Linked DNA regions of Sandaracinus amylolyticus. The protein of the gene in region 1 interacts with the protein of each later gene in a pairwise test. Links are inferred from orthologs where the notes say so. Each region holds a gene or a part of one and is shown in the gene's direction. Other genes may lie near its edges.

Region 1 (7,464 bases):
GGATGGCGACTTCGATCGCGTCGAGCACCCGCGTCGAGCGCTCGGTGCCCTGCGCCTCGCGCAGCGCCGCGCGCGCGTCCGCGGTGCCGATGCGACCGAGCGCCCATGCCGCCGACTGACGCACCATCTCGTCGGTGTCGCCGCTCACCATCGCGGCGAGCGCGGGCACCGCGGCCTCGACGTCCATCGTGCCGATCACGAGCGCCGCGCGACGACGGATCGATCCTTCCTCGCTCGCGAGCAGCGGCAGCAGCGCCTCGTGGTCGCGGAAGAAGTTCACGTGCAGCACCACGCGCAGCGCCGCGTCCTGCACCTCGACGTTCGCGTCCGCGAGGGCCTGCGAGAGGAACGGCAGCGACGCGGACGAGTTGATGCGCGCGAGGCCACGCACCGCCGCGACGCGCACCCGCACGTCCGCGTCGTTCGTCAGCGCGCGACCGAGGTGCGCGACGCCGTGCGGATCCATGAACTCGCCGATCGCGTCCGCCGCCACCGCGCGGCGCGCGGGATCGGGATCGCTCTCGAGCACCGCGCGCGTCTCCGCCATGATCGCGCCGAACCCGAACGGGCGACGGCGCAGCCACCACGCGGCCATCTCGCGCACCCGCGCGTCCTCGCGCGGATCGAGCATGCGCTGCTCGAGCAGCGGCACGCACTCGTGGCACTCGACGCGCTCGCCGTACTCGAGCAGCGTCTGCAGCGCGACCGGCGAGCTCCTGCGCGCGACGTCGATCGCGTTCATGAGCTGCTCGCGCGTCGGCGCCTGGGTGTGCGGGCTGATCTCGCCCTCACGCGAGTACGGCCTGAAGTCCGGCGAGCCGGTCGCCTGCGCCGAGGCGCTCGCGACGGGGCCCACCAGCATCGCGGCGAGGACGAAGAGCTTGATGATCGTCTTCATGATGTGCCTCTTCTTCCTGCTTCGAGCTCAGTACTCGGTGCCCGCCCAGCTGCCCGCGCCGTCCACGTTCCAGCGCGAGTAGTACTGACCGCCGAGGTCCGCCGCGCGGATCAGCACGAGGCGATCCTCGCGCGACACCGTCACGCCCTGGTCCTCCGGGTGCAGCGGGTGCGCGTCGTCGTTCCACGCGCGCGCGCCGGCCTCGTCCACCGCGTTCATCACCTCGACGAGGCGGCTGCCGCGCGCGTCGCCGGGGACGATCCACTCGGGCGCGACCATGCCCGTCGCCACCGAGTCGCCCATCATCGCGCTCGGGTAGAGCAGCGACACGTACGACGCCGGATAGGTCACGACCTCGCGCTCGTAGTACGTGCTGATCGGGCGGCTCGACAGATCGAGATACGGGATCTCGAACGTCATCATCTCGCCCTCCATCGTCGTGACGTTCACCGTGTACGTCTGACCGGCGAAGGGATCGCTCGCGCCGCCGTCGTGGCAGCCGACGCAGTTGCGATCGAGCACGTCCTGCACGTTCTGCACGCTCGCCGCGCCCGCCCAGGGCAGCTCGACGCGATCGGGGATCGGGCGGAACGTCGACGTATCCGGGCCGACCGACTGCGCGACCGTCGTCGCGCCCATGCGCGGGATGACCTCACCGGCGCGCGAGCTGTGGCAGCCACCGCACTGGCGCGACTCGCCGGGCATCGCCTGGATCCACAGCATCTGGTTGCGGATCGCCAGGCCGAAGCGATCGATCGGCTGCAGGTGGTACGGCAGGTACGCGGGCACCTGGGCGCTCCAGCTGCCGTCCTCGTAGACCGGCGTCTCACCGAGGATCGCCGCGCCCTCGTGCATCGTCAGGCCGAACTGACCGACCGCGCCGATCTCCGAGCTGAAGCCCTCGATGATGCGCACGTGCGTCGCCTCGAGCAGCGCGTCGTGGAGCGACACGCCCTCGCCGAACTGCGCGCCGCGCACGGTCTCGCCGAGCGAGGTCTCCGCGACGTCGATCGAGCCGATCACCGCCGGACGCGCGGGCTCGAACGCACCGCTCACCGTCGACGGGATCACGGCCGGCTCTTCGCGCGGCATCACCGGCATCGCGTACACGTCCCAGAGCTCCGGGTCGTCGTACACGAGCGTGCGGCGGCCGCTCTCGACGTCGTAGAGGTAGATGCCGAACTGCGGCGCGGTGCCCGCGAGCTCGTTGCGATCGTTGACGTCGCCGTCCGACCACGACACCAGCACCTGGCCCTCGAAGCCCGCGATCGCGCGCGGGTGGCGGTAACGACCGACACCGCTCGGCGGGCTCTCGCTCTCGGTCGGGACCAGCGGCGTGAGGTTCTCGAACGTCGCCTGCTGCACGTCGATGCGCAGCGGGTCGCGGCCCTCGCGAGCGCGCGCGTCGATGCGGATCACCGCGCCCGACTGGATGGTGCGGCTGCGGCTCGTGCCGATCGCGAGGTACTGACCGGGCGCGATCTCGGTCGCCTGCACCAGCGAGTTGAAGTCCGCGTTGTCCCCCGCGCCGCGGTTGAACTGGCCCGCGATCGCCTCCATGCCGGAGCAGTCGGGGTTCATGCGGAACAGCTTCACGTCGTTGACGGGGCCGAGGTGCTCCCAGCGCGAGAACCCGATCTGCCCCGCGTTCTCGCCGTCGGTGACGAGGAACGGATCCGCGCTGTGCGACAGGTTGTGCGCGCAGAGCCGGCGATCCGCGTCGCCGCCGTCGATCGACACCGTCGCGATCTGCGTGACGGCGCGGCCGTGGTTGTACTCGTCGGCGCGCGTCCCCATCACCGTGTACGGCTCGTTCGTCACGAACGCGATGCGATCGCCGGGCACGAAGATCGGGCGGATGTCGTCCCAGTCGCCGAACGTCAGCTGACGCACCTCGCCGGTGCCGTCCACGTTCGTCACGTACACGTGGTAGTGGTCGTCGTCCGCGTGGCGCATCGAGAAGACCACGCGACGCGCGTCGAACGACAGGTCGAGGCCGTTGACGTCGACGCCCTCGAAGCCCTCGGTCAGGTTGCGCAGCGTGCCGTCGGGCGTCGGAGGCTCGAGCACCATCACCGCGCCGCCCGGCGTGTAGCGCTGGTAGTCGATGACCTGGCCCGAGCCGCTCGCGACGTCGTGCGAGAGGTCGTCGCGCTCGTACGCGCGCTGCACGAAGACCAGGGCTTGGACGCCGGGGAGCGCGCTGTCGCCGCCGCCCCCGCCGCAGCCCGTCAGCGCGACGAGCACGCCGCTGAGCACCATCGCGCTGCAGAGCGTCCCCGCGCGCGACCACCACCCGTTCCGCATGCCCGCCTCCATGTGCCGCCGGTCCTTCTGGGAGCGCCGCCCCGCCCGGGGTCGGCCGTCGTCGGGCGGGGCAATGTGCAACGCTCGATCCACGGCGCCACGCATCGCGTAAGTACCGATGCTCGCTCGTGATCCCGACCTCGACGGAGAGTGGGCGACACGTGGGGCGGCGACCCCGCGGGGGCGGAGGTCGGGGTCGCGAGCCCCCGTGTGGTCTCGCATCACGTCCTGGTGAGGACGACCGGGTTCCCTATACTCGGCGCGATGTTCGACGTCGCCGCGGAGTTCGAGGCCGCGCTGAGCTCGGGGAACTGGCTCGTCGCCCTTCCCCTCATCTACGTGGTCGGCCTCGGCACGGCGCTCACGCCGTGCGTGTACCCGATGATCGCGATCACCGTCTCGGTGTTCGGCGCCCGCCAAGCGAAGACGAAGGTCGAGGGCGCGATGCTCTCGACGTCGTACGTGCTCGGCATGTGCGCGCTGATGACGCCGCTCGGCGTGTTCAGCGCGGTCTCGGGCGGCTTCTTCGGCGAGTGGCTGAACTACCCCGTCGTGCTGATCGGGTTCGCGGTGCTCTTCGTGGCGCTCGCGCTCGCGATGTTTGGCCTCTACGAGCTCAACCTGCCGCCCGCGCTGCAGAACAGGCTCGCGGGTGTCGGCGGCATCGGCATGAAGGGCGCGTTCGCGCTCGGCTTCGCGATGGCGCTGATCGCGACGCCGTGCACCGGTCCCGCGCTGCTCGCGCTGCTCGCGTGGATCGGCAACACCGGAAACGTCGGGATCGGCGCGGGCGCGATGTTCGTCTACGCGCTCGGCCTCGGCACGCTGTTCTGGGTGGTCGGCACCTTCGCGGTGTCGCTCCCGAAGAGCGGCCGGTGGATGGAGATGGTCAAGAGCGTCTTCGGCATCGTGCTCTGCGTGATGGCGCTCTACTGGATCAAGGACCTGATCCCCGGGCTGATGGACGCGTTCGAGCGCTCGTGGCTGGTGCTGGCGATCGCGCTCGGCGTGGCGGCGATCGGGCTGGCGGTGGGCGCGGTGCACCTCGACTTCCACGAGCCGAGCAACGCGGTGCGCGGGCGCAAGGCGCTCGGCATCGTGCTGACGACGGTGGGCTCGTTCGCGACGCTCGCGTGGGTGCTGACGCCGACGCTGAGCGGCACCGGCGGCGAGGGCCTGACGTGGCGCGAGGACTTCCAGGCGGCGGTCGCGGAAGCGCGCGATCAGGGTCGCCCGTACATCGTCGACTTCGGCGCGTCGTGGTGCCAGGCGTGCGGCGAGCTCGAGCGCAACACGTTCACCGATCCGCGCGTCGTCGAGGAGGGCTCGCGCTTCGTCGCGGTGCACGTCGACCTCTCGCCCGGCCAGGACACGCCCGAGAAGCGCGCGCTGCTGCGCCAGTACGCGCAGCGCGGTCTGCCGCTCGTCGTGCTGCACGCGAGCGACGGCCGCGAGGTGCACCGCGTGACGCAGTTCGTCGAGGCCGAGGAGTTCCTGTCGCTGATGCAGCAGGTGCAGTGAGCGGCGCCGCGTTCGCGCCGTATCTCCGACGCGTTCGCATCCGACCGGATCGCGTTCCCGGCTGGGACGCGTTTCCCTTCGACCTCCCCTTCGTGCCAGCGCTCGACCTCGAGCTGCGCGCGCCTGTGACGTTCTTCGTCGGAGAGAACGGCTCGGGCAAGAGCACGCTGCTCGAAGCGATCGCGGCGCTCCTGCGACTGCCGGTGGCGGGGGGCGGTCGCACCGAGCTCGCCGACGAGCACGCGCCCGACGACGGTGCGCTGCTCGCGACCGCGCTCGTCCCTTCGATGACGCGCTCGCCGCGCGATCTCTATTTCTTCCGCGCCGAGCACGTCGCGCACTTCGCCGAGCTGCTCGAAGCGCGCGAGGACGATCCCGACTTCCGGGGCGATCCGTACGCGAGCTACGGCGGCAAGACGCTGCTGCGACGCTCGCACGGCGAGGCGTTCCTCGCGATGCTGACGAGCCGCCTCGGAGGCGGGCTCTACCTGATGGACGAGCCCGAGTCGGCGCTCTCGCCGCAGCGGCAGCTCGCGCTGCTCGCGCGCATGTGGGACCTCGTCGAAGACGGCTCGACGCAGCTCCTGATCGCGACGCACTCGCCGATCCTGATGACGTTCCCCGGCGCGCAGATCGTGAGCTTCGACGGTGGCTCGCTGCGCGACGTCCGGCTCGAGGACACGTCGCACTACGAGATCACGAGCGGCGTGCTCTCGTCGCCCGAACGCTACTGGAAGCACCTCCGCGACCGCTCGTGACGGCCAGATCACCTGCGGCTGCCCGCACGAGCCGCTGCGCGCGACATCCTCGTGCGGGGCTAGCGCGCACGCGACCGGCGGTGAGAGCGTCCGCGCATGGCCACCCGCAAGAAGACCCCTGACGACTCCATCCAGTACGACGCGAAGCTCGGCGAAGGCGCGTTCGCTTCGCTCGCATCAGCCCGGCGCGCGCTTGGCGAGACCGTCGACGTCGCGCCGCGCCTCGACCTCCGCGAGGTCGCGGTGCTCGCCCTCGGCATCGCGCGCCGCATCGCCGAGCCGCCGATGCGCCAGCGCTTCCGCCACGTCGAGAAGGAGCTGCCCGCCGAGCTCGTCGACCGCCTCGGGCCCGCGGCCTGGGCGCTCTGGCACGCGGCGGTGCAGCGCGAGACCAAGGACGCGACCACGCCCGACGCGATGCTGCCCACCGCGCTCGTCGCCGACGCCACCGCGCTGAAGACCACGATGATCCGCGTCGTCACCTACGTGCTCGCCGACGACGAGACCGCGATGCGCGAGCTCGCCGCGATCGTGAGCGGGGTCGGCTACCTCGACCTCGCGAGCGACCTCGGCCGGCTCGCGACCCTCTACGACGCCCACGCCGACGCGCTCGCCGCCGACACGCTGCGCTACCGCGCCGGCGACGTCGACCGCGCCCGCTCGCTCGCGGCGCGCGTCGTCTCGGCGCTCGGCGTTTCGACCGACCACACCTGGGCCGACGCGGTGAACCGCTCGTACGGGGTGCTGGCGACGACCTACGAGCCGATCCGGCTCTTCGGCATCGCGATGTACCGGAACAGCAAGCCCGACGAGCTCTTCCCCTCGCTCTTCAGCGTGCGCGCCGCCCCGCAGCGGCGCGCGCCGAGCGGCGGAGAGCAGCCGAGCGGCTGACACCGACCTTTCTGACGAGTTCGTCTGGCGGAGGGTGTCGACACCGACCTTTCTGACGATTTCGTCTGGCGGAGGGTGTCGACACCGACCTTTCTGACGATTTCGTCTGGCGGAGGGTGTCGACACCGACCTTTCTGACGATTTCGTCTGGCGGAGGGTGTCGACACCGACCTTTCTGACGATTTCGTCTGGCGGAGGGTGCCGACACCGACCTTTCTGACGATTTCGTCTGGCGGCGCGCCCCCAGCTCAGGGTCACCCGGTGCGGACAGAGCGGGCGAGCGCGCGCTGCCCGAGCGCGAGGCCGATCACCCCGAGCACCACGCCGACGATCGCGCCGCCACGCCCATTGCCGGTGCCGACCGCGCCCGTCGAGGTGGCCAGGTGCAGCGCCGCGAGCGCCATCCCGATCACCGCGAGCACGAGCGCGACGATCGCTCCGTCGCGTGCGTGGCCGCGCGCGAGCCGCCCGTGGGCGCGCGCCGTCGCCCACCCGCCGGTGATCACCGACGCGAGCGCGATCAGCGCGGCGACCGTCGCGCCGGCGCGCCCGGAGCCGGTCGCGATCACGCCCGCGGCAGCCTGTGCCGCGGCAGGCGCCGCATGCCACGCGAGGAGCGCGGCGGAGACGAGCGCGGCGCGCACGAGGACCAAAACCCGGCTCGTCGGAGCCGGACGGTGGAGGGTCTGCATGCGCACCGACGTACCGCCCGCAGCGGCGCGCGGATTGGATGGATTTGAACCCCGCGCGTTGCGGCCTCGGGCGAGCGGGCCCAATGGCTCGGTGCGATGCGCGGCGCGCCCAAGCCGTACGAGATCCACACGCCGGTGGGGCCGCTCGCGCCGCTCGTGGAGTACTTCTGGGCGCTCCCCGACGCGCCGTCCTCGGGGCGCGGGAGCATCCTGCCGAGCGGCACGCTCTCGCTCGTCATCCATCTCGACGAGGACGAGCGCCGCATCTACGACGCCGGCTCCGACGTGTGCCGTCGCTTCTCGGGCGCGGTGGTCTCGGGCGCGCACGGTCGCCCGTTCCTCGCCGAAGGGCGCGAGCACACGTCGGCGGTCGGGATCCACTTCCGGCCCGGCGGCG
Region 2 (4,298 bases), 7.0 Mb from region 1 along the record:
CGCCGCCGAACCTGCTGGGCACCGCGATCGCCGAGCTCCGGTTCGCGCAGCTCGGGGCGCGCGTCGACGTCGAGTACACGTTCCTGATCGTCCGCCCCAACGACGCGGTGCGCGCGCTCTTCGGCTTCGTCGACGTCGGCCTCTACGCGCTCGCCGACACCGACATGTTCACCCGCCCGATCCCGGGCTACCCGATCAGCGTCCCGATCGATCTCACGTTCGACGTCGGCATCCGTCTCGACACCTCGGTCGGCGTGTTCCAGCTCGCGTTCTCGACGCTCGTGGGGTTCGTCTCGCTGTGATCGCGCGCGCCCTCATCGCGCTCGCGATGCTGCTGCTCGCGCCCTCGCTGGTGCACGCGCAGGACGAGTCGATCGCGCGCCGTGCGATGCCGGTGCGCTTCGAGGCCGGCGCCGCGCACGTCGACGCCGAGGCGAGCGATCTCGCGGACGCCGCGCTGCGCCGCCGGTTGTCGAGCGGGCTGCCCCAGACGCTGGTGACGCGCGTCTACGCGTTCCAGGGCGAGAGCACGACACCGATCGCGATCGGCGTGCGCTCTTGCCGCATCACCCACGACCCGTGGGGCCTCACCTATCGCGTGCAGATCCAGACCGAGTCGTCGGATCGCAGCGAGACGATGCGGAGCGTCGAGCAGGTGATCGACGCGTGCCTCGATCTGCGCGCGCTGCGCGTCGGCCGCGCGCGCGACTGGGCTCCGTCGCGCGGGCAGAGCGTGTGGCTCGCGGCGATCGTCGAGCTGAACCCGCTCTCGCCGGACACCGTGCACCGCATCCGCCGCTGGCTCGCGCGCCCCGACGGCGCAGGGGTCGAGGGCGACGCGTTCTTCGGCTCGTTCGTGTCGCTCTTCGTGAACCGCCGCATCGGCGAGGCGGAGCGCACGATCCGCTATCGCTCGGCCGCCGAGGTGCGGGTGCCATGACCAAGAGCCCGCTGCGGCTCGGCCGGTTCGAGCGACGCGTGCTCGCGGTGATCGCCGCGGTCGCGTTCGTGCCGCTGATCGGCGCGCTGGTGCTGGGGCGCGGCGTGCTCGCGGAGTCGTATCGCGTCGGGGTGAACCCGCGGGTGCGGCGCCAGCTCGAGGCGAGCCTCGAGACCTACCACGAGTACCTCGTCGCGATGCGCGCCGATGCCGAGCGCAGCGCCGACGCGGTGGCGTACGACTATCGCCTCGTCGACGCGCTGCGCGCGGAGGACGCGAACGTCGCGCGCGACGTGCTCGACGCCGCGCTGGCGCGCCACGAGCACCTCGCGGCGATCGAGATCGTCGACGACGACGGTGCGGTGCTCGCGGCATCGGCTCGCGATCTCGACCCCGATCACTACCGCCACCTCCTGCTCGAGCGCGACTTCGAGCGCACGGCGGATCCCGCGCTGCAGCACGTGACGGTGCGGGTGACGGTCGCCGCCCCGAACGAGCCGTTCCTCGCGTACCAGCGCGCGGGCGAGGTCGTGGAGGTGTTCCGCCACCTCGAGGCGAGCACGTCGTACGTCGCGGGCTTCTACCTCGCGGTCTACATCGCGCTCTTGCTGAGCGTCGCGGTGGTGGCGCTCGCGATCGGCATCGTGGTCTCGCGGCGCGTCACCCGGCGCATCGTGGTGCTCGCGGACGCGACCCAGCGGGTCGGCGGCGGTGATCTCACCGTCGAGGTCCCGACCGACGAGGCCGACGAGGTCGGCGAGCTCACCCGCGCGTTCAACGCGATGGTCCGCGACATCCGCACCTCGCGCGATCGCATCGAGTACCTGCAGCGCGTCGGCGCGTGGCAGGAGATGGCGCGCCGCCTCGCCCACGAGATCAAGAACCCGCTGACGCCGATCCAGCTCGCGGTGCAGCAGCTCCACCAGAGCTACCGCGGCGAGGACGCGCGTTATCGCCGCACCCTCGACGACGTGCGCGACATCGTCGAGGAAGAGATCACGACGCTGCGCCGCCTGGTGAAGGAGTTCGGCGAGTTCGCGCGACTGCCCACGCCGGAGCTCGCGCCCGCGGATCTGCGCGCGCTGGCGCGCGACTTCGCGAAGGGCGTCGACGCCGCGGCGATGGCGTCGGAAGGCGAGGCCCCGCGCCCGGGGCTCCCGATCCCGAGCGTGCGGCTCGACATCGATCCCGACGTGCCGCTCCCCGTCGTGATCGATGCCCAGATGCTGCGACGCTGCCTCGACAACCTGGTGCGCAACGCGGTGCAGGCGACGGTCTCGAGCCGCGCGCGCGGCGGCCCGGGGAGCGCGGTGATCGTCGCGGCGCGACGCGAGGGCGACGACGCGCTCCTCGAGGTGCGCGACGACGGCCCCGGGGTGCCGCCGGGCGCGCGCGAGCGAGTGTTCGACCCGTACTACACGACGCGCGAGGAGGGCACCGGCCTGGGCCTCGCGATCGTGAAGAAGGTCGTGCTCGAGCACGGCGGCACGATCTCGTGCGACGAAGCGAAGGAGGGCGGCGCGGCGTTCCGCATCCGCCTGCCGCTCGAGCGCAGCAGCAGCAGCGAAGGAACGAGATGAGCGACGGTGGACCCACGACGCGCACGATCCTGCGCGCCCTCGGCTTCGGCTTCGTGCTCCTGGTGCTCGGCGCGTGGCTCGCGCAGACGCTGTTCCCGCACGAGAGCCCCTTGATGTCGCAGCCCGCGCCGCCGCTCGAGGGGCGCATCGTCGCAGGCGAGGGCGCGGAGAGCGAAGATCGGGTGTCGCTCGAGTCGCTGCGCGGGCGCCCGGTGATCCTGGACTTCTGGGCGAGCTGGTGCCCGCCGTGCCGCGCGTCGATCCCGATCCTGTCGCGCCTCGCCGCGACCCACGCCGACGCGGGGCTGGTCACGCTGGGCGTGAACGTGGAAGCGAACCAGACGCGCACGTTCGTCGAGCGCGCGCATCGCGCGCTTCGCTCGGGATTTCCCACGCTCCACGACGAGCACTATCAGATGCAGGCCGCGTACGGCGTCGAGTCGCTCCCCACGCTGGTGCTGATCGACCGGCGCGGGGTGGTGCGCCGAGTCGAGGTCGGAGTGCCCGACGAGTCCGACCTCGACGCGCATATCCGCGAATTGCTTGCGGAAAACCCCTGAACGTCAATTTCGTCGGCTTGCCCGGGTTGTGGTCCGCTGGTATCTTTGCCGGGCCGCGGGCCCTTTGGTTCGCGTGGGTCTTTCCGAGCCTGGATGAGCAGCCACGCCATGTCGTCGCAGAACCCCGGGGCCGAATTCACGCGCCTCCAGCAGCAGGCGCAGAAGCTCGACGAGCGTCTCGTGGTCCTGCAGCGCCTCTACGCGGCGGCCCCCGAGGACGCGCGCAAGGACTACAACTTCAAGCTCGACCTCTCGTGGATCCACCACGACAGCGCGCTCGAAGGCGTCGTCTACTCGATCCCCGAGCTGCACGCCGCGCTGCAGGGCCAGCCGCCCGCCGATGCGTCGCTCGTCCCGACGTTCGACGAGATCCGACAGAACAAGGCCTCGGTCGACCTCGTGCGCGAGATGGCGACGCGCAAGAAGCTCAAGATCGACCTCGACACGCTGAAGGACCTCTACGTGTGCCTCGCGCCCGAGGAGGTCGAGGGCAAGAAGCCTCCGGCGTACCGGAAGGACATGCCGATCCACCGGCTGTACTTCCACGAGATCGCGACGCCCGACAAGATCAGCTACAAGCTGCGCCAGTTCACGCAGTGGGTGAACGCCGCGGAGACGAAGCGCACCACGCACCCGGTGCGGCTCGCGGCGAAGGCGCACTTCCAGCTGCTGCACATCTACCCGTTCCCCAAGCACAGCGGGAAGGTCGCGCGCCTCGTCGGCAACCTGATCCTGCTGCAGAACGGGTTCCCGCCCGCGATCATCCACGCGACCGAGCGCCAGCGTTACTACGACGCGCTCAAGACGAACGACAACGCGCTCGCGACCGTGGTGCGCGAGGCGCTGATGAGCTCGATGGAGAGCGCGATCCGCTACTTCGAGACCATCGCGCCGCCCGCGCCGGTCGAGGAGCCCGCGCCCAAGCCGCGCAAGAAGGCCGCGGGCGCGAAGAAGCGCTGAGCGGGCCTACTCGGGCCCGCGCTCGCCGCCGGGCAGCACGTCGATCAGCGCGCGCTCGACGCGATCACCGACGAGCGTGAGGCGCGGCGCGCCCTCGAAGTCGATCACCATCGCGACGCGGCCGCCCGCGTCGTGGAGGATCGTGAAGCGCGCCTTCGGGCCGTGGGGCGGCAGGTGCTCGCCGTGGCCGCGCACCTTCGCGCTGCCGCGACGCAAGAGCGAGAGCACGCGGCCGCCGAGCGGTAGGCGATCGGGGAC

Evidence for each region. The genes of interacting proteins can lie anywhere in the genome.
Region 2: the proteins of DB32_RS11860 (region 1) and DB32_RS41645 interact in binary tests that used the Escherichia coli proteins (3 or more experiments, as listed by UniProt). The link is inferred for Sandaracinus amylolyticus from one-to-one orthologs.

The regions. Positions count from the first base shown.
Region 1 is NZ_CP011125.1:2,835,060-2,842,523, reverse strand. The notes cover bases 2,810-5,597. They hold DB32_RS11860 (protein-disulfide reductase DsbD family protein), read left to right. Parts: upstream 2,810-3,469; coding sequence 3,470-4,726; downstream 4,727-5,597. Other genes in these bases: DB32_RS11850 (hypothetical protein), read left to right, coding at 5,581-5,597; DB32_RS11855 (AAA family ATPase), read left to right, coding at 5,014-5,484; DB32_RS11865 (HzsA-related protein), read right to left, coding at 2,810-3,205. Also shown: DB32_RS11870 (HEAT repeat domain-containing protein), read right to left, coding at 1-898; more of DB32_RS11865, read right to left, coding at 926-2,809; more of DB32_RS11850, read left to right, coding at 5,598-6,375; DB32_RS11845 (DUF6223 family protein), read right to left, coding at 6,630-7,151; DB32_RS11840 (helix-turn-helix domain-containing protein), read left to right, coding at 7,164-7,464. UniProt on the Escherichia coli protein: Required to facilitate the formation of correct disulfide bonds in some periplasmic proteins and for the assembly of the periplasmic c-type cytochromes.
Region 2 is NZ_CP011125.1:9,829,155-9,833,452, reverse strand. What follows is about bases 1,299-4,298. They hold DB32_RS41645 (TlpA family protein disulfide reductase), read left to right. Parts: upstream 1,299-2,516; coding sequence 2,517-3,080; downstream 3,081-4,298. Other genes in these bases: DB32_RS41635 (hypothetical protein), read right to left, coding at 4,047-4,298; DB32_RS41640 (Fic family protein), read left to right, coding at 3,189-4,040; DB32_RS41650 (sensor histidine kinase), read left to right, coding at 1,299-2,520. Also shown: DB32_RS41660 (BamA/TamA family outer membrane protein), read left to right, coding at 1-302; DB32_RS41655 (hypothetical protein), read left to right, coding at 299-940; more of DB32_RS41650, read left to right, coding at 937-1,298. UniProt on the Escherichia coli protein: Involved in disulfide bond formation. Catalyzes a late, reductive step in the assembly of periplasmic c-type cytochromes, probably the reduction of disulfide bonds of the apocytochrome c to allow covalent linkage with the heme.